2 regions of the Nocardiopsis oceanisediminis genome follow, and region 2 is predicted to be linked to the other one. Evidence: predicted binding sites of a transcription regulator. Region 2 holds the regulator's gene; the other holds the start of a gene.
What was found. Region 2 encodes LexA, which represses DNA repair genes until DNA is damaged. Its sites were predicted from a motif close to TCGAACANNTGTTCGA; they were not measured.
Positions count from the first base shown of each region.

Region 1: J0910_RS28870 (DUF6504 family protein) is a predicted target of LexA. The motif match lies at 12,085-12,100, and genes of this name have one in related genera.

Region 1 is NZ_JAFMZJ010000001.1:6,591,846-6,606,379, forward strand. It holds gene J0910_RS28805 (ABC transporter ATP-binding protein) at 1-648, opposite strand, end outside; gene J0910_RS28810 (ABC transporter ATP-binding protein) at 645-1,490, opposite strand; gene J0910_RS28815 (ABC transporter permease) at 1,487-2,419, opposite strand; gene J0910_RS28820 (ABC transporter permease) at 2,738-3,700, opposite strand; gene J0910_RS28825 (VOC family protein) at 4,615-5,037, opposite strand; gene J0910_RS28830 (ABC transporter substrate-binding protein) at 5,069-6,631, opposite strand; gene J0910_RS28835 (YkvA family protein) at 6,777-7,157, opposite strand; gene J0910_RS28840 (N-acetylmuramoyl-L-alanine amidase) at 7,311-8,243, shown strand; gene J0910_RS28845 (hypothetical protein) at 8,348-8,578, shown strand; gene J0910_RS28850 (DivIVA domain-containing protein) at 8,641-9,360, shown strand; gene J0910_RS28855 (Uma2 family endonuclease) at 9,488-10,096, shown strand; gene J0910_RS28860 (M48 family metallopeptidase) at 10,375-11,202, shown strand; gene J0910_RS28865 (TetR/AcrR family transcriptional regulator) at 11,299-11,904, opposite strand; gene J0910_RS28870 (DUF6504 family protein) at 12,113-12,358, shown strand; gene J0910_RS28875 (ABC transporter permease) at 12,615-13,265, shown strand; gene J0910_RS28880 (ABC transporter ATP-binding protein) at 13,258-14,493, shown strand; gene J0910_RS28885 (ABC transporter permease) at 14,497-14,534, shown strand, end outside.
Region 2 is NZ_JAFMZJ010000001.1:2,302,932-2,317,465, reverse strand. It holds gene J0910_RS10375 (vitamin B12-dependent ribonucleotide reductase) at 5-2,821, opposite strand; gene nrdR (transcriptional regulator NrdR) at 2,922-3,401, opposite strand; gene J0910_RS10365 (LysM peptidoglycan-binding domain-containing protein) at 3,747-4,262, opposite strand; gene lexA (transcriptional repressor LexA) at 4,526-5,293, shown strand; gene J0910_RS10355 (alpha/beta hydrolase family protein) at 5,481-6,590, shown strand; gene J0910_RS10350 (hypothetical protein) at 6,674-7,939, opposite strand; gene J0910_RS10345 (hypothetical protein) at 8,018-8,659, opposite strand; gene leuS (leucine--tRNA ligase) at 8,665-11,160, opposite strand; gene J0910_RS10335 (DUF6406 domain-containing protein) at 11,621-12,061, shown strand; gene J0910_RS10330 (long-chain-fatty-acid--CoA ligase) at 12,232-13,773, shown strand; gene J0910_RS10325 (hypothetical protein) at 13,891-14,169, opposite strand; gene J0910_RS10320 (glycoside hydrolase family 3 N-terminal domain-containing protein) at 14,314-14,534, opposite strand, start outside.

The DNA.
Region 1 (14,534 bases), 4.3 Mb from region 2:
CATCCGGTCCGCCATCCGGCGGGCCACCCGCAGGTCGTGGGTGACCAGGAGCAGGGTGCGGCCGCGCGCCTCGGCGGCCAGCACGTCCAGCACCCGCTCCTGGGCCAGCACGTCCAGCCCGGTGGTGGGCTCGTCGGCGATCAGCACCTCGGGGCGGACCGCCAGCGCCCGGGCGACCGCCACCCGCTGCCGCTCGCCCCCGGACAGGGTCGCCGGCCACCTCCCGGCCGCCGCCGGGTCCAGGCCGACCCGGCGCAGCAGCTCCGCCACCCGCCCGGCGGCGGCCCCGCCCCGGGCCTCCCCCCGGGGCAGCGCCTCGGCCACCACCTCGCCCGCCGTGAACCGCGGGTCGAAGGAGGAGAGCGCGTCCTGGGGGATCCAGCCGATCCGGCGCCGCAGCCGGCGCAGCTCCCGGCCGGGCAGCGCCCAGACGTCCGGCACTCCGCCCACCGCGACCCGGCCCCGGTCCGGCCGGTCCAGCAGGGCCGCCACCCCCACCAGCGTCGACTTGCCGGACCCGCTCTCCCCGACCACGGCCACCGACGCGCCCTCGGCGATCTCCAGGTCGACGCCGCTCAGCGCCTCGACGCGGCGCCGCCGCCCGCCGAGGCTGCGCACCACCCCGGCGCAGCCGATCGCGGCGCTCACCGTGCGGCTCCGGGCGCCTCGGCGGGCTCCTCCGGGCAGGGCGGAGATCCCGGCGGACCGGCGGCGCGCACCAGCGCGGCGGTGAACGGGTGCCGGGGACCGGCCAGCACCGCGCGGGCCGGCCCCTCCTCGACGATCCGGCCGCCGTCCAGCACCGCGATCCGGTCCGCCCACCGGCCGGCCACCGCCAGGTCGTGCGTGACCAGCAGCAGCGCCCGCCCGGTGCCGTCCGGCGCGGCGACGTCGGCGCGCAGCACGTCCAGCACCCCCGCCTGGGTCACCGGGTCCAGCGCCGAGGTCACCTCGTCGGCGATGAGCAGCCGCGGGCGCAGCGCGCGGGCCAGCGCCAGCGCGACCCGCTGCGCCTGCCCGCCGGAGAGCTCGAACGGGTAGGCCCGGAGCAGTGCGGCCGGGCCGTCCAGCCCGGCGCCGCGCAGCGCCGCCAGGCCCTGCTCGCGCCGGTGCCGGCGCGGCACCCCGTGCGCCCTGAGCGTCTCGGCGAGGTGCGCGCCGACGGTGATCGTCGGGTTGAGGCTGGCCTGGGCCTCCTGGAAGACGTAGCCGACCTCCCGGCCTCGCAGCGCGCGCAGCCGGTCCGGCGGTGCGGCGAGGAGGTCGGCGCAGCGGCCGCCGCCCAGGTCCAGCAGGGCCTCGCCGGAGCGCTCCGCGCCGCGCGGCGCCAGCCCGATCAGCGAGCGCGCGGTCAGGCTCTTGCCGCTGCCGCTCCGCCCGACCAGCGCGGTCACCCGCCCCGGGGGCAGCACCAGGTCGAGGCCGTCGACCACGGTCCGCCCGCCGAGGCGGATCCGCAGCCCGGCCACGGTCAGCACCGCCCCGCTCACCAGGCCCTCCCCTCTCCGGCGCCGCGCCGCTCCAGGCCGGTGGCGACGGCGTTGACCGCGATGATCAGCAGCACGATCGCCCCGGCGGGCAGGGCGACCGTGTACCACTGGCCGGTGAGCAGCAGGGCGCGTGCGTCGGTGAGCATGTTCCCCCAGCTGGGCGTGTTCGGCGGAATCCCCACTCCGAGGAAGCTCAGGGTGGACTCGGTGAGCACCGCGTGGCCGACCTCGAACGCGGCGACCGCGGCGATCGGCGGCAGCGCGTTGGGCACCAGGTGGCGCAGGAAGATCCGGGTCCGGGTCAGGCCCAGCGAGCGGGCGGCCCGGACGAAGGGGCGGCCGCGCACCGCTTTGACCTCGGCGCGGGCGATCAGCGCCACCGGCATCCAGCCGGTCGCCGCGATGGCCGCGACCACGGTCGCCGGGGACGGCCCGGCGACCGCCGCCAGGGTCAGCGCGACCAGGATCATCGGCAGCGCGAGCAGCGCGTCGGCGGTCCGCGCCACCGCGGCGTCCAGCCAGCGCGGCGCGACCGCGGCCAGCGCCCCCACCGCGGTGCCGAGCAGCACCGCGGCGGCGCTCGCCGCGACACCGACCGCCAGCGAGTAGCGCGCGCCGTACAGCATCCGCGCGAGCAGGTCCCGGCCCAGCCGGTCGGTGCCGAGCGGGTGGCCCGGCGACCCCGGGGGCAGCGAGGTCGCCGCGGTGTCGGTGGCCACCGGGTCGTGCCCGGCCAGCACCGGCGCCAGCAGCGCGGCCAGGGCCATCGCGCCGAGCACGCCCAGCGCCGCCACCGCCCCGGCCCGCCCGCCGGGCCCGCGCGGCAGCAGCCGCGCGGTCCAGGGCGCGGTCCTTTTCGGCGCCGGGAGCGCCCCCGCGCCCCCGGTGCCCTCCTCCGCGCCTCCCGCCCCGATCACCTGCCGGTCCACCGCGCCTCCTCTCCGTCCGTCCGCTCCGGGGCTCCCTGCCACCGGATCCCCTCCGGGGCGCCGCCCCGGCGCTCCACCCGGTCCTCGGGCGATCTCCCCGGCGAGCCGGGCGGTGTCGGCCCCCGCGCCTCGGCCGGAGGCCCGGAATGCGGTTCCCCGCCCCTCGGCCCCGGGAGCCGCCGCCGGGAGCGGTCCCGGGAGACCGGGGCGGGTCCCGGGGCTGCGCTCGGCGGTCCGGAGGCACCGGCCCCTCGGGCGGCGAGCGGTGCGGCCCCCGAAGCGGAGGAGCCGCGGCGGAGAGCACCCGGACCGGTCATCTCAGACCTCCCGGAGCAGCCGGATGCGGGGGTCGAGGCGGGCGGTGGCCAGTTCGCCGGCCAGGTTGGCAGCGACCACGATCGCGCCGGTGACCAGGACGACCGCGAGCAGCACCGGGTAGTCCTGGGCCCGGGCGGCGTCCAGGGCGAGCCGGCCCATGCCCGGCCAGGCGAAGACCACCTCGACCGCGTAGGCCCCGGCCAGCAGCTGGGCGACGCCGACGCCGAACCGCGCGGCGAACGGCACCAGGCCGGGGCGGAGCACGTGGCGCAGCCGGACCGCGCCCGGCGGCAGCCCGCGGGCCTCGGCGTTGAGCACGTGCGGCGCCGAGCGGACCCGGCGCACCCCGGTCTCCACCAAGCGGACGTAGACGCCGAAGTGGTGGCCGAGGGTGAGGGCCAGGGCCGGCAGCACCACCGCGGAGGCGACGGCGGCCGCGTCCGGTTCGACGCCGGGGCGGCCCAGCCCGCCGGAGGGGAACCAGCCCAGCCAGACCGATCCGGCGAAGAGCAGCAGCAGCGCCGAGACGAACCCGGGCAGGCCGCCGAGGGCGAACACGCCCAGCCCGATCGCCCGGGGCACGGCGGCGCTGCGGGCCGTCCCCGCGACCAGGCCCAGCGCCACCGCCCCGACCAGGCTGAACACGGTGGCGACGGCGGCCAGCAGCAGCGTCCACGGCAGCGCGGCCGCGATCTCCCCGGCCACCTGGCGGCCGGTCATGTAGGAGGTGCCCAGGTCGCCGCGGAGCAGGCCGCCGAGCCAGTCGGCGTAGCGGGCCGGGAGCGGCTCGTCCAGCCCCATCGCCGCGCGCTGCGCCTCCACGGCGGCGTCGGGGACCGGGCGGCCGCCGGACCGGGCCTCCAGCACCGACCGGGCCGGGTCCCCCGGCGCCAGGTCGAGCATCAGGAAGCAGAACACCGACAGGGCGGCCAGCACGGCCAGCGCCGCCCCCGCCCTGCGCACCGCGTATCCGGCGATGGCCGGCCTCCTTTCCGATTCGCGTTCCGGAGCACCCCGCCCCTTCCGGGGACCCCGGCTCCTCGGGGCACCGGGGCGCCCCCGCTCCGAACGGCCCCTGGGATCAGGCGTTCCGGTCCGAGGGGGCGGGTCCTGCACCGCCCCGCGCGCCGCAGGAAGACCCCGCGCCGGAGGGCGACCGGAGCGCCGCCGCCCCGAACGGCCCCTGCGACGGGAGGCTCCGCCGCCCCGCGCCGCCGGGCTCCGGCCCCGCGCGCTCCCGGAGGGGCGAGGGCCCCGACTTCCGGACCCGGGCCCGCCCAGGCCCGCTCCGGCGGCCGGACGCCCCGCCCGCTCTGAAGACCACCGGGCCCGCCCCGGCGCGGGGGGGCGCCGGAACCCCTTCGCCGCGCCCGGCGAGACACCCGACCGAAACCACCCGCCCGGACGGGGCACCGGGCCGGGCCCGCTCCGGCGGCCGTGCGCGCCCCCGCCCGTTCCGACGACCACCGGAACCGCCCCGCCGCACCCCGGCGCGGCGGGACGCCGGAACCGGCCGCCCGGACAGGGCCCCGGAAGCCGGCGCCCGCCCGGCGGCCACACGCTCCGCAGGCCACCGGAACCGCCCCGCCGCGCCCGGCGAGACACCCGACCGAAACCACCCGCCCGAACGGGCACCGGACCGGAGCCCGCTCCGGCGGCCGGCCGGAACCATCCGCCCGGACGGGGCACCGGGCCGGGCCCGCTCCGGCGGCCGCACGCGCTCCCGCCCGTTCCGGCGGCCGCACGCGCTCCCGCCCGTTCCGGCGGCCGCACGCGCTCCCGCCCGTTCCGGCGGTCGTCGGAACCGCCCCGCCCCGCCGCACCCCGGCGCGGCGGCCGGGCGGAGCCGCCCGCCCGGGCAGGGCTCCGGTGCCAGGTCATCGGGGGCCGGGGCCCGTGCCGGCCGGCTGCAGCAGGTCCCAGCGGTTGCCGTACAGGTCGCGGAAGACCGCGACCGTGCCGTACGGCTCGTGCCGGGGCTCCTCCTCAAAGTGCACCCCGGCGTCGAGCATCCGCCGGCGGTCGGCCTCGAAGTCCTCGGTGTACAGGAAGAACGCGACGCGGCCGCCGGTCTGGTCGCCGACCCGGGCGGCCTGGTCCTCCCCCGCCGCCCGGGCCAGGAGGAGTCCGGTCCCTCCCCCGCCCGGCGCCACCACCACCCACCGCTTGCCGCCACCGAGCGGGGCGTCCTCGGCCAGCGTGAAGCCGAGCGGCCCGGTGAAGAAGGCGATCGCCTCGTCGTAGTCGGCGACGACCAGCGTGGTCAGGCCCAGCAGGGCGCGGGGCGGGGGCGTCTCCATGCTCTCCTCCTCTTCCTTTCCTCCTGCTCCGCTACTCCCGGTGGCTCCACTCCTCGGCGTTCCAGAAGAAGCCGTAGCCGTGGTGGGCCAGGGTCCGCTCGGTGATCCCGTCCAGCCCTTCGGGCACGGCGTTCACCGCGTCCAGGTAGGACACGAAGACGTAGGGCGGGTCGTCGGCCAGGGCCTCCTGGAAGTCGGCGTAGGCCTCGGCGCGCTCGTCCTCGTCGCTGGTGCTCCGGCCCGCGTCCAGCGCCTCGTCCGCGGCGTCGTCGGCATAGCTTCCGTAGTTGGATCCGCCCTCGTCCAGCGCCTCGGAGGAGTGGAACGGCCCGTACAGCGAGCCGTCCGGGTCGTAGGGGGTGCCCCAGCCGATGAGGAAGCCCTCCAGCTCCGCCCAGTCGACGGAGTCCCTCGGCTTGGGCTCGGCGGTGACGTCGAAGCCCTCCTCGCGCAGCTGGGTGGCGAGCACCTCGATCATCGCGGCGCGCACGCCGTCCTCGGCGAAGGTGGTGAGCTCGAAGGAGTACGGCTCGCCGTCGCGCTCCCAGATCCCGTCGCCGTTCTTCTCGTAGCCGGCCTTCTCCATGATCTCGGCGGCCTCGGCCGGGTCGTGGGTGTAGCCGGCGGCGTCGGTGCCGAACGGGCTGAGGTCGAGCGGGCCGGTGGCGGGCCTGCCGTGGCCGTGCAGCACGCTCTCGATGACCGCGTCCCGGTCGATCGCGTAGTTCATCGCGCGGCGCGGGGCGGGGTCCTCGAACCGCTCGTCCTCCATGTTGAACATGATTCCGCGGTAGTCGGCGGTGGGGGCGGTCTCCAGCCGCACCCCGTCGATCCCGCCGGCCTGCTCGACCTGGCCGGGCTCCAGGTAGGCGGCGTCGACCTCGCCGTTGGTCAGCCGGATCAGCCGGGAGGCGGCGTCCGGCACGTAGGCGATGGTGATCGCGTCCAGGCCCGGGGCGCCGCCGTAGTAGTCCTCGAAGGCGGTGACCTTGGCGTACTCGCCGTGCTTCCAGGTGTCCAGCCGGAACGGGCCGGTGCCCACCGGGTGCTCGCCGAAGTCGGGGTCGTCCAGGCCCTTCTCCTTGAGCAGGTGCTCGGGGAGCATCCCGTTGGAGAGGGTGTCCAGCAGGGCCGGGGTGGGCTCGGTGAGCCGGATGACGACGCCGTGCTCGCCCTCCGCCTCGACCTCCTTCACGTTGGCGAACTTGTTGCTGGTGGGGAGGTCCCCGTCGCGCACGCCCTCGATGGTGAACACCACGTCGCCGGCGGTGAACGGCTCCCCGTCGTGCCAGGTGGCGTCCTTGCGCAGGGCGAAGGTGTAGGTCTTCCCGTCGTCGCTGATCTTCCAGCTCTCGGCGAGCGCCGGGACCGGCTCGTTGTCGGCGTCGTGCGCGGTGAGCCCGCGGAAGACCATCTCCGTGACGGGGTCGAGGTGCTCGTCGACGAGGACCGGGTTGAGCTGCTCCGGCTCGTCGCCGAGGGCGTAGGTCAGGGTGTCGCCGGCCGCCCCGCCCTGCGTCCCGCCGGTGGAGCAGGCGGTGAGCAGGAGGACGAGGCCGGTGCCGGCGGCGATCGCGGATCGCGAACGGATCATTGTTCCCCACTAGTTGCGAACGATTTGCAATAGTGAAGATACGCCTGCGCGGTCCCCGGTGGCCGCGCGGGGCCTCCCGCCTCCGCGCACACGGCCGACCCCCGCCCTGGGCCAGGGCGGGGGCCGGCGGAAGTCGGCGCGGGGGTCAGTCCACGACGTGCCCCTGCACGTACTCCTGCCCGTCCCCGTGCGGCACTCCGGTGCGCTCCCACTCCAGGAACCGCTCGGTCTCGTTCATCAGCCCGGAGACCAGCCACACCGCGACGAACGCGTCGTCGGCGACGCCGAGCAGCGGGATGAACAGCTCCGGGACCAGGTCGATCGGGCTCACGATGTAGAGCAGTGCGGCGATGAAGAGCAGCAGCCGCGAGGACGACAGCCCGGTGTAGCGGCCGCGCATCCGCGCGCCCATCATCCGCGGGACGGATCCGGCCCGCTCCCAGACCGAGGGCCTGCCGGGCCGGGCCCCTTCGTACACCGCCTGCCACGCGGCGGCGCCCGCCGCCGCCCGGTTGGACTTGCGCATCTGACCACCTCGTCGGGGTATTCGGGGGCGGGAGGCTCCCACCACCCCTTCTCTCACGATATGACGCGAACCCGGCCCGTAGTGTTCCCCGGAACGGCTAGGTTGATGGGGCCTTCGCTCCCCGATCCCCTCCCAGGACGGCGCCGACCGACCATGCCGAACGGATCCTCCTCCGCACGCCCCGCCCTTCTCCTCCCCGCCTCGCTGGCCTGCGCCGCCGTGCTCGCGCTCACCGGCTGCTCGGGCTCGGGCCCGGGGGGCGACCCCTCCGCGGCCCCCACCGCACTGCTCCCGCTCCCCGGCCCCGGTGACGGGGACGGCGGGGACGGCTCCGGAAAGGACGGCGGGAAGGGCGGCGCGGACGGCTCCGGCGAGCCCGGGAAGGAGGAGGGGGAGCGGGACGGCGGCCCCCTCGCCGGCACCACCGTGCTCATCGACCCCGGCCACAACGGCGGCAACGCCGAGGCCCCGGAGGAGATCAACGAGCAGGTCCCCTCCGGCCCCGGGGAGGAGAAGGCCTGCGACACCGTCGGCGCGGAGAGCGCGAGCGGCTACCCCGAGCACGCGTTCACCCTGGACCTGTCGCTCCTCCTCCGCGACCGGCTGGAGGCCGAGGGCGCGGAGGTCGTGATGACCCGCTCCGACGGCGACGGGGTCGGCCCGTGCGTGAACGAGCGGGCCGAGATCGGCAACGAGGCAGGGGCCGACGCGGCGATCTCGGTGCACGCCGACGGCGGTCCGGAGTCCGGCAGCGGCTTCCACGTCATCGCCCCCGGCGAGGTCGAGGGGAACGAGGACATCGTGGTGCCCTCCGCCCGGCTGGCCGGGCTGCTCCGCGACGCCTACGCCGAGGGCACCGGGATGGATCCGGCCGACTACATCGCCGAGGAGGGACTGGACGAGCGGACCGACCTGGGCGGGCTCAACCTGTCCACCGTCCCCAAGGTGTTCCTGGAGGCCGGGAACATGCGCAACCCCGGCGACGCGGAGCTGCTGGAGGACGGGGAGTGGCGCGAGCGGGCGGCCGACGCGATCACCGGGGCGGTCGTCGACTTCCTCACCGGGGCCGAGGGCGAGAGGCCCTGACCCGGGGCGCCCCGATCGGCGGATGATCCGCGGCCGGGACGTCTGTCCTGTTCCGGCCACCCCCCGGTGGCGATCATGAGTGATCTTCACGACATACTTGCCCCATGCTCGATCCCCTCTTCAGCCCCTCCTCCCGTCCCGAGTTCGACGTCGTGCTCCGCGGCTACCACCGCGGCCAGGTGGACGAGTGGTTCGACGCCCTCCTCTCGCCCACCGCCGAGGCCGACCCCCGGCCCGAGTTCGACGTCGTGCTCCGCGGCTACGACCGGGACCAGGTCGAAGCGGCGATCCGGCAGGCCCTCCAGGACGCCGCCGAGCAGGGGGGTCCGGCCTGAGCCCCCGACCCGCGCAGGTGTCGCCGCGTGTCCGCGGAGACCGGGGTCGGCACAATGGAGGAATGCCGCTCACCCCTGCCGACATCAGAAAGAAGCGCTTCAGCACGGTCCGCTTCCGCCCCGGCTACCACGAGGACGACGTCGACGCCCTGCTCGACCGGGTCGAGGAGACCCTCTCCGCGCTGAACAGCGGCGACCCCGACGGCCCCCTCATCACCGCGCAGGAGATCGAGGAGTCCCGCTTCCGCGGCACCCGGCTCTCCTCCGGCTACAACGAGGAGGAGGTCGACGACTTCCTCGACGAGATCGCCGCCGAGCTGCGCTCCCGCGGACTGGTCCGCAAGGGCGACGTGCCCCCGCCGAAGACCCCGTCCAGCGGCCCGGTCACCTGGACCGGCCCGCAGCCCCGGGTGCCGGCCGCCCCGCCCCCGGTGGAGCGGCCCGCCTCGCCGCCGCCCCCGCCGTCGCGCGCGGGCGCGCACGCCCGCGCCGAACCGCGCGGTTCGATGTCCCCGGAGCACATCCGCGGCAAGCGCTTCGCCACCACCCGGCTGACCACCGGCTACAACGAGGACGAGGTGGACGACTTCCTGGACGCGGCGGAGGCCACCCTGGACGCGCTGATCAAGAGGCGCCCGGAAGGGGTGCTGATCACCGCCTCCGAAGTGGAGCGGGTCCGCTTCTCCACCACCAGGGCCCGCCCCGGCTACGATCCGGGGCAGGTGGACGCGTTCCTCGACGAGCTGGCCGCCGAGTTCCGGCTCTACGAGGGCGGCGAGTAGCCCGGGGCCGGAACGCCCCGGCCCGGGCCCGTCGGACTGTCGCCCGCCGACCACCGACCGTATTGTGGAAAAGCACGATGCCGACTATCACGCGCCGCTACCCTCCGGTTCCAGGAGGTGGCGCGGTATGGGGATCGCCGTGATCGAGGAGAAGCCCGGGGAGACGGCCGTCGACGACCGCTGGGAGACCCTGCTGCACGCCTGGCGAGAAGTCGACATGCCCGACGGATGGCGGGCTGAGATCCGCAAGGAAGGCATCGTCTTGGTTCCCCCACCCGCAGCGAAGCACAACGACGTCCCGGACTGGATCGCCCGGCAGCTCTACCCGGTCCTGCCCAAGGAGATCGCTTTCCACCAAGGGAGCGGCGTGGTCATCGCCGACCAGGCCCGGCTCCGCTCACCCGACATCGTCCTGTTCAACCGCGCCGCCATGCCCGAGCGGCGGGGCGAGGGGATCGACCCCGACGAGGTGCTCCTCGTCGCCGAGATCGCTTCGAAGGACAACGCCCGCGACGACCGGGAGGCCAAGCGGGTCGAGTACGCCACCGCCGGCATCCCGCTCTACCTGCTGATCGACGGCTACGACCCGCGCGGCCCCCGGATCACCCTCTTCTCCAACCCGCGCGGAACGGACTACTCCGACAGCCACGCCGTCGAATGGGGCGAGCCGGTCGACCTCCCGGAGCCGTTCGACGTCAAGCTCGACACCTCGGAGTTCACGGTCCCCTCCGACTGACGCCGCCGGCTTCCGCCCCGCCGCCGCCCCCGGCCCGGCGGGGTGCCGCCGCGCACGCTGCCTCCCCCGGCCCCGGCGCCCCGACCCCTCGCGGAGACACGCCCCGACCTGCCCGGACACGATTGATACGGAAAGTAATATGTGATTACTTGACGTGATCGTCGCGTGTCGGAGCGCGTGCTGGGCCCCCTGGGGAGGCACTACTGATGACTTTTGCGATGAGACCACAGGGCCGCGCGGGGGCGGGAGGGGCGCCCGGGTCCGCGCCGACCGGGTCCGTGCCGCCCCAGCACCCGTGGACGCCGGACGGCGGGGCCGCCGCCGAGTGGACCCAGGCCGAGCGGCACCCGTGGGAGCGGCCGCTGCTCGCCGCGGCGGCGGCGGCGACGCTGGCCGCGCTCGCCCTCGCCGTCCACATGCTGTGGACGGGCGGCGCGCAGGCCTGGACCGCGGCCGTGCTGCTCGCCCTCCCGGGCGCCTGCTGGGCGGTGCGCGGGATGCGCCACGCCGAGCAGCGGGCCCAGGCGGTCCGCGTCTCGCCCACCCAGTTCCCCCAGGTGCACGCCGAGATCTCCCGGCTCGCCACCGAGATGGGCCTGAACACCACCCCGGACGCCTACGTGCGGGCCGAAGCGCGGCGGCCGCGGTCCGCGGCGGCGGGCGGGCACGGGGCGCGCCGGTTCATCGTCGTCCCCGGCGAGCTGTTCGAGCCGGACGCCCGGCTGCGCGACCCGGAGGCGCTCCGCTTCGTCCTCGCCCACCAGCTGGGGCACATCGCCGCCGGGCACACCTCGTTCTGGCTGCGCGCCGGCACCTCGATCGGGCGGCTGGTCCCGGTGCTGGGCCCGGCGCTGTCCCGGGCGATGGAGTACACCGCGGACAACCACGCGCACGCGCACTGCCCGGAGGGGGCGCACGCGATCCGGATGCTGGCCGCGGGAAGGGCACTCTACCGGCAGGTCGGCATGGGCGAGATGGCCGAGCGCGGCCGCCGGGACCGGGGCGGCTTCGTCTTCCTGTACAACCTGCTGTCCAGCCGCCCGGTGAACATCAAGCGCATCGCCGCGATCCGGGACCGCAGCCGCCCGGGCCGGCTCTTCCTCTGACCCGCCTCCCGATGATCGTGGCGTTGCGGGGGCATCGACGCGCGTCGATGCCCCCGCAACGCCACGATCATCGCCGGGGGCGGGCAGGCGGGCGGCTCAGCCCCGGGCGAGCAGGCCGGACATCAGCAGCCCGGCGAAGTGGTCGCCGAGTTCGGCGCCGCCGAGGCCGCCGCCGCGCCGGTACCACATGCCCAGGTGGTGGACGGCGCCGAAGAACTGGGTGGCGACGATGTTCAGCGGGACCTCGGAGCGGAACACGCCCTCGCGCCGCCCCTCCTCCACCATCGCCAGGAAGCGCTCCTGGTAGTCGCGGCGCTCGGCGCGGATGGCGCGCTGCCGCTCCGGGGAGAGCATGTGCAGCGAGCGGGAGACGATGACCGCCTCGTCCGTGTTCTCGATGCTGGTGCGGACCAGGTCCGCCGCCGCCGCGCGGAGCCGGTCGGCGACCGGGCCGGGGGCCTTGGCGTAGCCGTCCAGCCGCTCCCGCTGCATGGCGAGCAGCCGCTGGAAGATCGCGTACAGCAGGTCGTCCTTGGAGTCGAAGTAGTGGTACATCGCCCCCTTGGTCACCCCGGCGGCGCCCACCAGCTCCTGGACCGAGGTGCGCTCGAAGCCGCGCTCGGCGAACATCCGGGTCGCCTCGGCCAGCAGCCGGTCCGGAACGGCCTGGGACCGCTCTCCCCGGTCCGCGTCGTCCCCCATGGGCCGTCCTCCCCTCGTCGGTCCGCGCGCCCGCCGCGCAGCCCACCAAGGATAGGCAGACCGCCCGGTCTGCCGCACCGCGGCGCCCGCCGCGACACGCCCGCCGCGGCGGAGCGGTTCCGCCCGCCCCCGGCCCTAGGCTGGGGCCGTACCGGATTCGGCGCGGGAAACCGGCGGAAATCGAACCGGTGTTCGATATCCTTCCCCGGTGAGTCTGTACAACGAACGGATCGACGTCCGATCGACCACCGGCGGCCACCCGGCGCTGTTCTCCTGGCGCGGCCGCATGTACCGGGTCCGCCGCGTGATCGGCAGCTGGAACGGCGCCGCCGGCGAGGCCGACGTCCGCCTCGTCCGGGTCGCCGCCGAGTCCGACCGCGGCGAGCCGAGCATCGCCGACATCGCGGTCGACGACGCCACCGACCGCTGGACCATGCGCCGCCTCTGGGAGTGACCCGGGCCTCCGCCGGGGCCGCGGAGCGGCGGCCCCGGTGGAGGGGCGGTAACGGCACGGGCGCGCCCTCACATCGATATCGCTCTGCGCTGGGGCGTTGCCGGGAAAGCGGTGGAAACCGTGCGATCCTGGAAATCATGCGCGCTGACCTGATCCACTCCCGCCCCCTGCGCGGGTCCGGCGCCCGCGCGAGCGGCCGCCGCACACCCCTCGCCGCGGCGCGCCGGGGCGGCCCGGTGCGCCGGAGGGCGTGCCGATGAACTTCTTCGACTACCTCGCGGGCAACTACGCCGAGGTGCTGGCGCTCACCGGAGAGCACATCGTGCTGGTGCTGCAGGGCCTGGTGCTGGCCTCGCTGATCGGGATCCCGCTGGCCGTGCTCACCTACCGGGCCGAGCTGCCGCGCAGCGTGGTGCTGGCCATCGCCGGGGTGTTCCTCACCATCCCCTCCTACGCCCTGTTCGGCCTGCTCATCGCCCCGCTCGGGCTGGGCACCGCGCCGGCCGTCACCGCGCTCACCATGTACGCGCTGCTGCCGGTGGTCCGCAACACCGTGGTGGGGCTGCGCGGGGTCGACCCCGCCGTCATCGAGTCGGCCCGCGGCATGGGGCTGAGCCGCCGGCAGATCCTCCGGCAGATCGAGCTCCCGCTGGCCTGGCCGGTCATCGTCACCGGGCTGCGGGTCGCCACCCAGCTGCTGCTGGGCATCGCGGCGATCTCCGCCGCGGTCAACGGCCCCGGCCTGGGGAACCTGATCTTCCAAGGGCTGTCCAGCGCGGGCACGCCGTTCGCGGTGTACCTCGCCCTCGAAGGCATCCTCGGGATCGTCGTGCTGGCGGTCCTGGCCGACCTCGCCTTCGCCGCCCTGAACCGCGTTTCGACCTCCAGAGGACTCCGAGTTGACTGACGCCTCCGCCACCGCCGCGCCCGACGCCATGATCCGGCTGGAGCACCTCACCAAGGCCTACCCGGGGCAGGCCGAGCCCGCCATCGACGGCCTCAGCCTGGAGATCCCGCGCGGCGAGATCGTGGTCTTCGTCGGCCCGTCCGGGTGCGGCAAGACCACCCTGATGAAGCTGATCAACCGGCTCATCGAGCCCACGTCCGGCCGGATCGTGATCGACGGGCGGGACGTCACCGAGATGAACCCGGACGAGCTGCGCCGGGGCATCGGGTACGCGATCCAGCAGACCGGGCTCTTCCCGCACCGCACCGTCGCGCAGAACATCGCCACCGTGCCCAGGCTGCTCGGCTGGCCCGCGGAGAAGGTCGCCGCCCGGGTGGACGAGCTGCTCACCATGGTCGGCCTGGCCCCGGAGACCTACCGGGACCGCTACCCCCGGCAGCTCTCCGGCGGGCAGCAGCAGCGGGTCGGGGTGGCCCGCGCGCTGGCCGCCGACCCCGAGGTGATGCTGATGGACGAGCCGTTCGGCGCCATCGACCCGATCACCCGGGAGGCGCTGCAGAACGAGTTCCTCCGCATCCAGCGGGACATCCGCAAGACGATCGTCTTCGTCACGCACGACATCGACGAGGCGGTGAAGCTGGGCGACCGGATCGCGGTGTTCGGCCCCGGCGGCCGGATCGCCCAGTACGACACCCCGGAGGCGGTGCTCAGCGACCCCGCCGACGACTACGTCGCCGAGTTCATCGGCTCCGGCGCCTACGTCAAGCGGCTCACCCTCACCCGGCTGTCCCGGGTGGGCGCCGCCGCCGACTGGCCGACGGTGCCCTCCTCGGCCGGCCGGGAGGCGCGGGTCGCCGCGCTGCGCTCCGCCGACCGCGACTTCGTGCTGGTGCTCGACGGCGACCGGCGCCCGGTCGGCTGGCTCGGCCGCGACCTGGCCCCCGACGACGACCGGCTGACCGGCGACGGCCTGCCGCTGCTCTCCTCGCTCGGCCCGGACGACACCCTGTACGACGCGCTCAACGCGATGCTGGCGAGCAACGCCGACGTCGTGGTGGTCACCGACGAGGACGGCCGCTACCGGGGGACCCTGGGCATGGCCGCGATCCAGGAGCTCATCCACACCGCCTCCCCGGCGGCGGGGGCGCGCCCGGAGCGCGCCGCCGGCCGGGCCCCCGGCGGGCCCGACTCGCCCGGCACCGACTCCCCCGGCAAGGAGGTGCGCTGAGAGATGGCGCTCGCCCCGGCTCCCGCGGAGCCCACCGGCGG
Region 2 (14,534 bases):
GGGATCAGCTGCAGCCGCTGGTGGAGCCGCAGCCCTCGCAGACGTAGCAGGAACCGGACGGGCGCATCTTGGTGCCGCAGGTGACGCAGAGCGGGGCGTCGGCGACGAAGCCCTGCTCGGCGGCGGTGCGGACGCGGGACTCGGCGGCGCGGGCGGCGCCCTGCTCCGCGGGGGCCTCCTCGCGGCCGGCGACCGGGGCGGACTGGGCGTAGGACTCCACCTCGGCGGCGACCTGCGCCGGGTCCTCGCCGGCGGCCTGGGCCCGGCGCTCCTCGGCGGTGAGCACGCCCAGGTCGGCGCGCTCCTCGAAGGAGAGGTGGTCCAGGGCCAGGCGGCGGAAGATGTAGTCGACCACCGACTGGGCCATCCGGATGTCCGGGTCGTCGGTCATGCCGGCCGGCTCGAACCGCATGTTGGTGAACTTCTCGACGTAGGTCTCCAGCGGGACCCCGTACTGCAGCGCGATGGAGATCGCGATGGAGAAGGCGTCCATGATCCCGGCCAGGGTGGAGCCCTGCTTGCCGAGCTTCATGAAGACCTCGCCGAGGCCGTCGTCCGGGTAGGAGCCCGCGGTGATGTACCCCTCGGCGCCGCCGACCGCGAACGACACGGTCTGGCTGGGGCGCTTCTTCGGCAGCCGGCGCCGGACCGGGCGGTTCACCTCGACGGCCTGCGGCTCGGGCGCCTGCCCGGCCTCCTTCTTCTCCCCGCTCCCGGCGGTGGAGAGCGGCTGGCCGACCTTGCAGTTGTCCCGGTAGACCGCGAGCGCCTTCAGGCCGAGCTTCCAGCCCTGGAAGTAGATGTGCTCGAAGTCCTCGACGGTGGCCTCCTCGGGCACGTTCACCGTCTTGGAGATCGCGCCGGAGAGGAACGGCTGCACCGCGGCCATCATCTCCACGTGGCCCATCGGCTTGATGTAGCGGCGGCCCATGGCGCAGTCGAACACCTCGTAGTGCTCCGGGCGCAGCCCGGGGGCGTCCACCACGTGGCCGTTCTCCGAGATGTACTCGACGATGGCCTCGACCTGCTCCTGCTGGTAGCCGAGCGTGGCCAGCGCCCGCGGGATCGCCTGGTTGACGATCTGCATGGAGCCGCCGCCGACCAGCTTCTTGAACTTGACCAGCGAGAAGTCCGGCTCGATGCCGGTGGTGTCGCAGTCCATCATGAAGCCGATGGTGCCGGTGGGCGCGAGCAGGCTGGCCTGGGCGTTGCGCCAGCCGTGCTTCTCTCCGGTCTTGAGGCAGCCCTGCCAGGCGGCGGTGGCGGCCGCGGCGATCGACCGGTCCATCTCGCCGACGGTGCGCAGGTCGTCGTTGGCGGCGGCGTGCTTGCGCATCACCCGCTTGTGCGCGTCCGCGTTCTTGGCGTAGCCGTCGTAGGGGCCGACCACGCCGGCCAGCTCCGCGCTGCGCTTGTAGGCGGTTCCGGTCATCAGCGAGGTGATCGCGGCGGCGACCGCGCGGCCCCCGTCGGAGTCGTAGGCGTGGCCGGTGGCCATCAGCAGCGCGCCCAGGTTGGCGTAGCCGATGCCGAGCTGGCGGAAGGCCCGGGTGGTCTCGCCGATCTTCTCGGTGGGGAAGTCGGCGAAGGTGATGGAGATGTCCATCGCCGTGATGACCAGCTCGGTGAGCGCGGCGAAGTTCGCGATGTCGAACGAGCCGTCCTCGCCGAGGAACTTCAGCAGGTTGATCGAGGCCAGGTTGCACGAGGAGTTGTCCAGGTGGACGTACTCCGAGCAGGGGTTGCTGGCGGTGATCCGGCCGCTCTCCGGCGCGGTGTGCCAGTCGTTGATGGTGTCGTCGTACTGCACGCCCGGGTCGGCGCACTCCCACGCCGCCTTGGCCATGGAGCGGAAGAGCCGCTGGGCGTCCACCTCGTCCACCGCGTCGCCGGTGGTCCGGGAGACCAGGCCGAAGCCGGAGCCGCTCTCCACCGCGCGCATGAACGAGTCGGAGACCCGCACCGAGTTGTTGGCGTTCTGGTACTGGACGCTGAACATGTCCGCGCCGCCCAGGTCGACGTCGAAGCCGGCGTCGCGCAGCGCGCGGATCTTGTGCTCCTCGCGCGCCTTGGTCTCGATGAACTCCTCGATGTCGGGGTGGTCCACGTCGAGCACGACCATCTTGGCCGCCCGGCGGGTGGCGCCGCCCGACTTGATGGTGCCGGCCGAGGCGTCGGCGCCGCGCATGAACGAGACCGGGCCCGAGGCGGTGCCGCCGGAGGAGAGCAGCTCCTTGCTGGAGCGGATCCGGGAGAGGTTGACCCCGGCGCCGGAGCCGCCCTTGAAGATGATCCCCTCCTCCTTGTACCAGTCGAGGATCGACTCCATGGTGTCGTCCACCGACAGGATGAAGCAGGCGGAGACCTGCTGGCTGGAGGCGGTGCCGACGTTGAACCAGACCGGCGAGTTGAAGCTGAACAGCTGGTGCACCAGCGCGTGCTTCAGCTCGTGGTCGAAGACCTCGGCGTCGGCGTCGGTCGCGAAGTAGCCGTTCTCCCGGCCGGTGCGGGTGTACATCCCGGCGACCCGGTCGACGAGCTGCTTGAGGCTCCATTCCCGCTGCGGGGTGCCCACCGCGCCGCGGAAGTACTTGCTGGCGACGATCTGGGTGGCGTTCATCGACCAGGCGGCGGGGAACTCCACGCCCTTCTGCTCGAAGTTGACCGACCCGTCCCGCCAGTTGGTCATGACGATGTCGCGGCGCTCCCACTCGACCTCGTCGTAAGGGTGCACGCCGGGCGTGGTGAAGATGCGCTCGATCTTCAGCCCCTTGCGGCGGCCGCCGCCCTTGCGCGCCGTCGCGCCCGTCGTCTCCGTCATGCCGGCTCCCCCTGAAATCTCGTCCGGGCTCCCCCCGGAGCCACCGTCGGCCCGCATCCCGGCGGGCCCTCCTGCTCTCCCCGCGCGGCCCCGGGGACCGCTACGCGCCGTCCTCGTCCCCGACGCCGGCGGACTGCCGCTCGGCCCGCAGCCGGGAGATCTCCTCCTCGAAGTCGGCGAGCGACTCGAAGCCCCGGTAGACCGATGCGAACTGCATGTAGGCCACCTCGTCCAGCTCCTGCAGCGGACCGAGGATGGCCAGACCGATCTCGTGCGCGGGCACCTCGGCCAGGCCGCGGCAGCGGATCTCCTCCTCCACCCGCTGGCCCAGCACGGCCAGCGCGTCCTCGGTGACCGGGCGGCCCTGGCAGGCGCGGCGGACGCCGGCGACGATCTTGGCCCGGGAGAAGGGCTCGGTGACGCCCGAGCGCTTCTGCACCATCAGCAGGACCGTCTCCTGCGTGGTGAACCGCCGCCCGCACTCCGGGCAGGAGCGGCGCCGGCGGATCGCCGCGCCGTCGTCGGTGGACCGGCTGTCGATCACCCGGCTGTCCGGATGACGGCAGAACGGACAGTGCATGCCGAAACGCCTCCCTGCGCCCCGCGGCCCTTCCGCGCCGGCTCCCGCCGCGACGTGCGCGGCGGAGTCCGCTCACTGTTTCGCCCGGGCCGCCGGCGTCGTCCGCGCACCGGACGGCCCCATGAAGATCTGCACCCACTAAAGCACAACTTATGGGTCACTCATACCAAGGCGAGCACAAGATCTTGTGGTCAACCTATGAGGCCGCAGGTCAGGACCGCAAGCCCCCGCGCGGCGTCCGGGCGGCTTCGCAGGTCAGCCCGGACGGGAGCGCCCGCGCCCCGGCGTGTCGCACCGGGGCGCGGGCCGCCGCCGTGACGATGGACACCCGCGCGCGGAGTGGGGTCAGCCCCCGGGGATCCGCAGCCTCTGACCGGGTTCCAGCTCGGTTCCGGGCAGGCCGTTGAGCTCGACGATCTCGTGCACGGTGCGCCGCGCGTCATCGCCGGGGCGCACCCGCTCGGCGATCTCCCAAAGCGTATCGCCGTCCCGGACGACCACCGTCGGGGGAGCCGCCCCGAAGAAGGCGCCGGCCGCCGCCCCGGCCCCCGAGGCGCCCGCGGCCGCGGAGGTCATGAACAGCAGCGACAGCACACCGGTGGCCACCGCGCACAGCAGGGAGACCAGGACCACGCGGCCGCGCGCGGTGAGCCGGACCCGGACGCCGTCCGCCCCGCCGGGGACGGCCAGCAGCTCGGGCAGCCCGGCCAGGGCGGGCGGACCCGCCGGGGAGCGGTGCCACTCGGGGATCTCGACCGCCCAGTCGTACAGGGCGGGGCCGGGGGAGGCGGGCCTCCGGGGACGGGGGATCTGCGGAACGGCACCGGGCGCCCCCGGCGGGACGGGCGCGGTTTCGGACATGGACGCCCCCTTCGAACACCAGTCTGATCGAACTGATGTTCGACTAATACCGTATCCGGGCGATTTTTTCATCACCATCTCGAACGTTTGTTTGATATCGCTATGTGCAGGCAGTAACGTTGGACGTGCTTTACCTCGACACCGGCGCGGCCCGCGAGCGGGGCGGTCACGGTCGGTGCCGCCGCACCATCGGTCGAGGGTTTCGACGCTCCCGACAGCCCATACGCGCGACGACCGCGAGATCACCGCCGAGGAGGCCGGCCGTGCCGGAGGAGAACCACGGAACGCAGGAACCTCACGCGGGCGGGCCCGGCTCCACCGACCCGCGCCCCGCCTCCCCGGCGCCGGAGGGCGCGCGTGCGGGGGCGGCGACGCAGAGCGGCGCACCGAAACTCACGGCTCGCCAGCAGAGCGTACTGAACTGCATCCACCGCTACGTACGGCAGCGCGGTTACCCGCCGTCCATCCGGGAGATCGGGGACGCCGTGGGCCTGTCGAGCCCGTCCAGTGTCGCGCACCAACTGAAGGTCTTGCAACGCAAGGGCTATCTTCACCGCGATCAGAATCGCCCACGAGCGGTGGAAATTCGCATTCCGGGCCAGGCCACGGTGCGCTCCTGGGACGAGCTGGAGGGCGAGCCGCAGGCCCCGGAGGGGCGCGCCGCGCACGTCCCGGTGGTGGGCCGGATCGCGGCCGGCGGCCCGATCCTGGCCGAGGAGTCCATCGAGGACGTCCTGACCCTGCCCAAGCAGATCGTCGGCGAGGGCCGGCTGTTCATGCTCACCGTGGTCGGCGACTCCATGACCGACGCCGCCATCACCGACGGCGACCTGGTCGTCGTCCGCCAGCAGCCGGACGCCAACAACGGCGACATCGTGGCCGCCCTGCTCGGCGACGAGGCCACCGTGAAGGTGTTCAAGCGCGACGGCGACCACGTCCTGCTGCTGCCCCGCAACGACGCCTACGAGCCGATCGACGGCGACGAGGCCACCATCCTCGGCAAGGTCGTCGCGGTGATGCGCCGCATGTAGCGGCCGCGGTAACGACTTCGCCTCGCTTCGGAACGCCCCCGTGACCTTCCGCCTCCGGCCGCGGGATCGTTCCCCTTCCGTCACCCCGCGGTGACCTCCGGGGCGGCCCCGCGCGATGCGCGCCGGACGGCGGGGCCGCCGGGCCTCCGCCGTACGCCGCTCCCCCGGAGCCCCGTACGGTAGGGGCATGCCTTGGCCGCCGCTCCTCCCCTCCCGACCGCGCCCGCCGCACCGGGGCGCCCGCCGGACCCCGCCGCGCATCGCGGCCGCCGCCGCGGCCGCGCTGCTGGCCGCGGGCTGCGTCCCCGGCGGGACCGGCGCGGAGCAGGCCGCCCCGCCCGGCGTCGCACCGGTCGAGCGGGACGTCCGCTTCGGCAGCGGCCCGGACACCCTGTTCGGCACCTTCGCACTGCCGCCCGGGGCCGACGGGGGGAAGGTGCCGGCCGCGCTGATCGTCTCCGGCAGCGGCCCCACCGACCGCGACGGCAACAACCCCGGCCGGCCGGGCGCGGAGACCAACCTCAACTTCGCCCGGGTGCTCGCCGACGCCGGGGTCGCCTCGCTCCGCTACGACAAGCTGGGCAGCGGCGAGACCGGGACGGGCTCCCGCGACGCCGACGAGCCGGTCGACTACGACGTCTTCGAGCGGGAGATGGTGAACGCCTACGCCGAGCTGGCCTCCCAGCCCGAGGTGGACCCCTCGCGCCTGCTGGTGCTGGGCCACAGCGAGGGCGCGCTGTTCGCGCTGCGCGCGCCGGAGGCCGTCCACGGGCACCCGCCGGCCGCGCTCGTGCTGGCCGCCCCGCCCGGCACCCGGTACCTGGACCTGATCGACCGCCAGCTGACCGAGCAGATGCGCAGCGCGGAGGCCTCCGGCGCCTCCGAGGCGGACGTCACCGCCCTCCTCTCCGACGTGCGCACCTCCATCGCGCGGCTGCGCGCGGGCGACCCCCTGCCCGAGGACCTCTCCCCCGAGCTGGAGTCGCTGTTCGGCCCGCAGAACGAGCCGTTCCTCCGCGAGATCGACGCGCTCGACCCGCTCGACCTGGCCCGGGGCCTCCCCGGCGGAACCCCCGCACTGGTGCTGTGGGGCACCGAGGACACCCAGGTCACCGAGGCCGAGGTGGACCGGCTCACCGGCGGGCTGCCCGACGCGACCCGGGTCGACCTGGAGGGCGCCGACCACGTCTTCCGGATGTACGACCCCGCCCCGGGCGCGGTCGCCGCCGACGCCGGCCGCCGCTTCTCCCCCGACGCGGCCCCGGCCCTGGAGGACTTCCTCGACGGCGCGCTGTGACCGGGCGGCGGCCGGGGGCCGGCGGCGGAGCCCCGGAGCGGCACGCTCCGTCACGCCGCGGGTGACCCCGGGCGCCCCGGGGGTCAGCCCCTGCTCTCCTCGATGCCGGTGATCGCCTCGGCGGCCAGGCGCTTGGCGCCGTCCACCATGTCGGCGTCGGGGATCGGCTCGGTGCGCCCGTAGTCGGCGGCGGAGGAGTAGCAGGTCTCGACGTAGAGGTTGGCGGTGCGCACGCCGACGCAGCCCCAGCCGAGCGGGGCGACCTCGGCGTCGTACCAGGAGTAGGCCTCGTCGCCGAGCCCGGAGAGCGCGGTGCGCTCGTGCCGCTGCGAGGCGCCGTTCAGCAGCTCCGCGGCGGCCTCCTCGCCGGCGGAGCCGCCCTGGGTTCCGGTGCGCACCATGACCACGCGCACCGCGGAGGGCGTGTGCGCGGAGTCCTCGCCGCTCGCCCAGCGGCACTCCGTGCCCTCGCGGCCCTCCCGCTCCAGGCCGTCGATGGGGCCGTCGACCTCGACCTCGGCGTCGGGGACCAGCCCGTCCAGGGTCTCCCCCTCGACGACCGGGCACTCGGGGACCTTCTCGAAGCCGTCCAGGCCCAGCACGCCCACCACGGCCCACACCCCGGCACCGAGCAGCGCCAGGCCGCCCAGAGCCAGCGCGGTGACGGCGGCGGTGGCGCACCCCCGGTTGGCGCGCGGCGCCTCCGGGGACGGACCGGCGCCCGGCGGCCCCTGCGGCGGCGGACCGGAGGGCGGCCCCTGCTCCCCCTGGGCCCCGTGCGGACCGGGAGCGGGAGGCCCCTGCGGGGGCGGTGCGGCGCCCCCCGGACCGGCGGGGGCACCCGGGGCGGGGTTCTCCGGCGCACCTGCGGCCGGCGCCGCCGGAAGCGCTCCGGTGCGGACCGCGCCCGGCCCGTCGGGCGGTGCCGGGGCCTCCGGCGCCCCCTGGGCGCGCGGCGGCGCTCCGGGGGCCCCGCCCGGGGCCGGCGGGCCGTCCGGAGCGGCCGGGGCCCCGCCCCGGTCCGGCCGGGCGGGCGCACCGGGAGGCCCGGCGGGCTCCGGAGGCCGACCGCCCTGCTCCGGGCCGCCGGCCGGGACGGGGGGCTCCCCGCCCTGCTCCGGAGCGTCCTGCTCCGGGCCGCCGCCGAGCGGAGCAGGGGCGTTCCCGCCCTGCTCCGGAGCGTCCTGTACCGGACCGCGGCCCGCCGGGGCGGGGGCGTCCGCTCCGGTCGCCTCCCCGCCCGGCGCGGACCGGGGCGGCCCGCTCTGCGGCGGAGCGACGGCGCCGTCCTCCGCGTCGGAGGCGGGCGGGCCGTTCCGCGGCCCGGTCCCGTCCGGCTGCTCGGACATGGGCGCCTCCCGGCTGGCTCATCGGTCAGGTCATCGTGTACGACAACCGTACAAGCGGGGCGGGCTCCGCGGAGACCGTCAGATCGCCGCTTCGACGCCCTCCGCCGCGGCGATCGCGGCACCGCGCGCGTCCCGGTAGCCCAGCGGCGGGCCGCCGGCCTTCTCCGCTCCCCCGTAGGAGACCCGGACCAGCAGGTTGTCCTTGCGGAAGGCGACCTCGGCGGAGTCGCCGGCCGGGGTGGACCGCCAGGCCCGCGCGTCCTCGCCCAGCGCCGGGACGGCCGAGACGCCGCGCTGGATCGGCTCCAGGGCGGCCAGCGCCTCCCCCGCCGCCTCCGCCCCGGACACCTCGCCGGACCGGTCGGTGAAGAGCGCCCGGAAGTCGACCCGGAGCACGCGGGGCGGTAGGCCGCCGTCCCCGGTCCCGACCGAGGTCCAGGTGCACACCGCTCCGTCGGAGTCCTCCAGCAGGCCGCGCTCGGCCGCGTCCAGCGCGGCCTCGCCGAGCGCCTCGCCGAGGACCCCGGCGGGGACCTCGCCGCACTCCGGCGCGGCCCGGAACAGGTCGTCCGGGCCCGCCTCGGCGGAGGGGCCGCCGCCCTCCGCCCAGAGCACGGCGGTGACCGACACCGCGACGACCAGCAGGGCCGCGGCAGCGGCGGCGGCCGCCCAGCGCACCCGGCGCGGGGCGGCCGCCCACAGGTTCCGCAGACCGGCCACCCGGATCAGCCCACCACGATGTTGACCAGCTTGGGCGCCCGGACGATCACCTTGCGCACCGCCTTGCCTCCGATGAAGCCCTGGGCCTTCTCCGAGGCCAGCGCCCGGCTCTCCAGCTCCTCGGCGGTGATGTCCGGGGAGACCCGGAGCTTGTCCCGGACCTTGCTGTTCACCTGGACCACCGCGGTGACCTCCTCCTGCACCAGCAGGGCGGGGTCGGGGGTGCGCCAGTTGCCGATCGCCACCGAGCCGCTGTGGCCCAGGCGCTCCCAGCCCTCCTCGGCGATGTACGGCGCCACCAGGGACAGGGTGACCGCGATGACCTCGGCCGCCTCGCGGACCGCCGGGTCGGCGGCGCCGGGGCCGCCGTCGATGGCCTTGCGGGCGGCGGTCACCAGCTCCATGATCCGGGCGATGGCGACGTTGAAGCGCTGCTCCTCCACCGCCGCGGTGATCTTGTCCAGCGCCTGGTGGGTGGCCTTGCGCAGGTTCAGGTCCCCGGCGGCCGGGTCGGTGCCGGGTGCGGAGGCCTCGCCGGCCTGGACCATCACCCGGAACGCGCGGCCGAGGAACTTCAGCGAGGCGGCCGGGGAGACGTCGGCCCAGTCGATGTCGTCCTCGGGCGGGCCGGCGAACACCACGGTCAGCCGGACCGCGTCCACCCCGTAGGCGTCGATCTCGGCGCCCAGGTCGACGCCGTTGCCCAGCGACTTCGACATCGCCTTGCCCTGGTTGATGACCTGGCCCTGGTTCATCAGCCGGGTGAAGGGCTCGGTGAACTCCAGCATGCCCATGTCGTACAGCACCTTGGTGAAGAAGCGGCTGTACAGCAGGTGCAGGATGGCGTGCTCGACGCCGCCGACGTACTGGTCGATCGGCCCCCACCTGCGCACCTTCTCCTGGTCGAAGGGGGCGGTGTCGGCCTGCGGCGAGCAGTAGCGCAGGTAGTACCAGGACGAGTCGACGAAGGTGTCCATGGTGTCGGTGTCCCGCTGGGCCGCCCCGCCGCAGCGCGGGCAGTCCACGTTGACCCATTCCTCGACGGCGGCCAGCGGGGAGATGCCCTTGGGCGCCAGGTCCGCGCCGCGCAGGTTCTCGGGGAGGGTAACCGGCAGCTGGTCGTCGGGGACCGGCACCTCGCCGCAGTCCGGGCAGTGCACGATCGGGATCGGCGTGCCCCAGAAGCGCTGGCGGGACAGGAGCCAGTCGCGCAGCCGGTAGTTGACCGCGGCGTCCCCGGTGCCGCGCTCCCGCAGCACCTCGGTGATCCGCGGGATGGCCTCGCTCTTGGCCAGGCCGTCCAGCGGACCGGAGTTGGTCAGCACGCCCTCGCCCGCGGTGGCGACGCCGGTCTCGGCCGGGGCGCCCTCGCCGGTCTCGACCACCTCGCGCACCGGCAGCCCGAACTTCAGCGCGAAGTCCAGGTCGCGCTGGTCGTGCGCGGGGACGGCCATGATCGCGCCGTGCCCGTAGTCGGCCAGCACGTAGTCGGCGGCCCAGACCGGGATGCGCTCGCCGTTGACCGGGTTGACCGCGTAGCGGCCCAGGAAGACGCCGGTCTTCTCGCGCTCGGTGGACTGCCGCTCGATGTCGCTGAGCTTGGCCACCTGCGCCTTGTACTCCTCGAACGCCTCGCGCTGCCCGGGCGCGCACAGCTCGTCGGCGAGCGGGGCGTCCGCGGCGACCACGAAGAAGGTGGCGCCGTACAGCGTGTCGGGCCGGGTGGTGAAGACGGTGACCGGCTCGTCGCGGCCCTCGATCGCGAACCGGACGTCGGCCCCCTGCGAGCGGCCGATCCAGTTCCGCTGCATGAGCAGGACCCGCTCGGGCCACTTGCCCTCCAGCCGCTCCATGTCCTCCAGCAGCCGGTCGGCGTAGGAGGTGATGCGGAAGTACCACTGGTTGAGGCTGCGCCGCACCACGTCGGTGCCGCACCGCTCGCAGCGGCCGTTGACGACCTGCTCGTTGGCGAGCACGGTCTGGTCCTTGGGGCACCAGTTGACCAGCCCGTCCTTGCGGTAGGCCAGGCCGCGCTCGAAGAAGCGCAGGAACAGCCACTGGTTCCAGCGGTAGTACTCCGGGTCGCTGGTGTGCAGCCGGCGCGACCAGTCGATGGCGACGCCGTACCGCTTGAAGGACTCCGCCTGGGTCTCGATGTTGGCGTAGGTCCACTCGGCCGGGTGGGAGTCGCGCTTGATCGCGGCGTTCTCCGCGGGCAGGCCGAAGGAGTCCCAGCCGATCGGGTGCAGGACGTTGTCCCCGCGCTGGAAGCGGTAGCGGGCGACGACGTCGCCCATGGCGAACGCCTCGGCGTGCCCCATGTGGAGGTCGCCCGAGGGGTAGGGGAACATGTCGAGCACGTAGCTGCGCGGCCGATCGTCGGACGGGTCCTCCGAGGCGGCGAAGGGGTCGTCCTTCGCCCAGCGCGCCTGCCACTTCTCCTGGAGGGCGCGGGCGTCGTAGACGTCGCTCGCCACCTGTTCTCCCTCTACCGCTGTCATCGCTGTTCGTCCCTCTGCCGGTTCGCGTTGGGGGAGCACCGCTCGGACTGGGCGCCGTCCCGCGCCCGCCGCTCCTCCGCACCGGGGCTCCGCCTCCGGCCGGGGTCTCCCGGGCATCCAGGTTAGCGCGCCGGCGGGCCCCGGCCGCCCCTCGTCCGGGGCCGGGACCGGCGGCGACGGCGCGTCCGGCGGATCCGGTCGGGCTCCCCGCGGGGCGGGCCGCCGGTCCCGCCCCCGGTCGGGGCGCCGTCGCCCCGACGGCGGCCGGTGCCGGTCCGGCGGAACCGGCCCGCCCGCGTTGCGGGGACGGGCCTTCCGGGTCCCCCGGCGGTGCAAGAATGCTCGGCGGGCGGCACCCCGTACCGCCCCCGCCGGCGCGCGTGGCCCACCCCCTCCAGCGGTCGTCCGCGGACCGGGCGCCGCCGTGCCGGGGTCCGACGACAATTGGAGACCGCAGCCCATGACCTTCACCCCCGGCCCACGCACCGCCCGCGCCCTGTCCACCGCGCTGCTCGGGGCGGTGCTCGCGCTCACCGGCGCGGCCTGCGGAGGAGAGGCGGAGACCGAGAGCGAGACGGCGTCGTCGGACTCCGCGGCGCCCGATCTCGGCCAGAACCTGGACCGCATCCGGCTCACCGAGGGCGTCTCCTACACGATGGAGGACGGCTCCGGCGGCATGGTCACGATCCGGCTCACCGGGCACGAGAAGGGGGACGAGCCCTCGGTGGAGATCAGTGTCGCCCCGGAGGAGGGCCCGGCCGCCGAGCACACCCTGCGGCTCGGCGAGGAGCTGGAGATCGGCGGCGAGCCGTGGCGGGTGTCGGAGATCGGGTTGAGCGACTCCTCCTCCCAGCCGAGCAGCGCCACCCTGACCCGGGGCGGGGAGGACGGCGGGGAGTGAGCGGGCCGCGCCGTGCCGGGCGGCCGCCCGGCGGCGCCCGGTGGCCTCCCCGGCCCGCTGCGCCCCGCCGCGCCCGGCGGGGCGCGCCTCCCGGGCCCCGGCACCCGCCCCTCGGGTTACCGTGCGGTAGAAAGTGAGCGGGAACACTCTTCGCACCCCTGGGAGACGCGATGCTGAACCTTTCCGTGCTGCTCGAAGACGGCGCCCGGACCACTCCGGAACGCGAATGCCTGGTCTTCGGGGACCTGCGGCTGAACTACGCCCTGGTCGACATGATCGCCAACCAGGTCGCCAACCTGCTGGTCTCCCGCGGTGTCGAACCCGGCGACAAGGTCGCGCTGGCCAGCCCGAACGTCCCCTACTTCCCGTTCGTCTACTTCGGCGCGCTCAAGGCGGGCGCGGTGGTCGTCCCGCTCAACGTGCTGCTCACCCCGCGCGAGATCGCCTACCACCTGACCGACTCCGGGGCCAAGGCGCTGTTCGCCTTCGCCGGCACCCCCGAGCTGCCGCTCGGCGAGCGCGCCCACGCCGCCTTCGGCGAGGTGGACACCTGCACCACCTACATCGACCTGCCGGCCTCCCCCGGTGCCAAGGAGTCGTCGATCGAGGGCGCCGAGACGTTCTGGGCCGCCCTGGACGGGCAGCCCGGCACCTTCGAGTCGGTGCGCACCGAGGCCGACGACACCGCCGTGATCATCTACACCAGCGGCACCACCGGCACCCCCAAGGGCGCCGAGCTCAGCCACAACAACCTGCTCTACAACGCGGTCTGCTCCAGCCAGCTGTTCGGCAGCGCCGAGCACGACGTGTTCCTCACCGTGCTCCCGCTGTTCCACATCTTCGGCCAGACCACGATGCTCAACACCGCGCTGTACCGGCACGCCACCATGGTGCTGCAGCCGCGGTTCGACGGCGACGAAGCGCTGGCCCTGATGGAGAAGGAGGGCGTCACCGTCTTCGGCGGCGTGCCGACCATGTACTGGGGGCTGCTCGGCGCCAAGGGCGAGCACGACGTCGAGAAGATCGCCGCGAACCTGCACACCGCGGTCTCCGGCGGCTCGGCGCTCCCCGCCGAGCTGGCCAAGAACGTCAAGGAGCGGCTGGGCGTGGAGATCCTGGAGGGCTACGGCCTCTCCGAGACCTCCCCCGTGGTCTCCTTCAACAACCCCAAGGTCAAGGCGAAACCCGGCTCCATCGGCCGGCCGATCTGGGGCGTGGAGATGAAGCTGGTCGACGCCGAGTTCAACGACGTCGAGGGCGAGGGCCCGGCGGAGATCGCGGTGCGCGGCCACTGCGTGATGAAGGGCTACCACGACCGCCCCGACGCCAGCGCCCAGGTGCTCCAGGACGGCTGGTTCCGCACCGGGGACATCGCCCGCCGCGACGAGGAGGGCTTCTACTTCATCGTGGACCGGTCCAAGGACATGATCATCCGCGGCGGCTACAACGTGTACCCCCGGGAGCTGGAGGAGGTCCTGATGACCCACCCGGCGGTGAGCCTGGTCGCGGTGGTGGGCGTCCCGCACGAGAGCCACGGCGAGGAGATCAAGGCCTACGTGGTGCCCGAGGAGGGCCGGGAGGTCACCGAGGAGGAGCTCGTCTCCTGGTCCAAGGAGCGGCTGGCCGGCTACAAGTACCCCCGGCTGATCGAGTTCCGCGACCGGCTCCCGATGACCGCGACCGGCAAGATCCTCAAGCGCGACCTGCGCTGACCCGCCGCCGCGCCCCGGCGGCTCCGCGGAGCCGCCGGGGCGCGGCCCCCTCGGAGCGCTCCGAGGGGGCCGCGTCGCCGAGACCGACGGCTTGCGGGCGGGCGCGCGGCCGGCGCCTCAGGGCAGCGGCCGCCAGCGCGCGCCGCACACGGTGCAGCGGTACTCGATGGGCCGGCCGCACACGCCGCAGTGCGGCTCCGGGCCGCGCCCGTCCGGCCGGTCGGCGTGCCGGTCGGCGAAGAACCGCGGCTCGCCGCACCGGTTGCAGCGGATCCGCACCCCGGTCGGGCTCTTCGGCCACGGGGCCTCCGGCTCGATGGGGTGGTCCGGCAGCGGGCCGGCCGCGGTACTCCCCCCGCCCGCCGGACCGCTCTGCGCAGCGCCGTCCTCCGTCACCCGACCGCCCCCTGGTTGCTCGCCCGGCTCCCGTCTCTCCCCTGCTTCCCCGGTATCCGCGCATTACTCCGCCGGCCCGGACCGCGGCCGGCCCGGTCCGCTCCGGGAGCACCGCCGGGCCGCGCCCCGGTCCCCCCGGGGGGGCTAGAGCCCGCCCGGGGCGGCGCCGGCCCGCACCCGCCCGGCCATCGCGGCGACCCGGGCGGAGGCCTCCGCCAGCCGGGACTCGGGCACCTCTCCGGCCGCCACCGCGGCGGCCACCGCCTCCAGGGCCGCCCGGTAGGCCTCCTCCCCGGTGCCGCCCGCGGTGACCGGGTTGCCCAGGCAGAGCAGGTCCGCCCCGGCGGCCAGCGCGGCGACCGCGC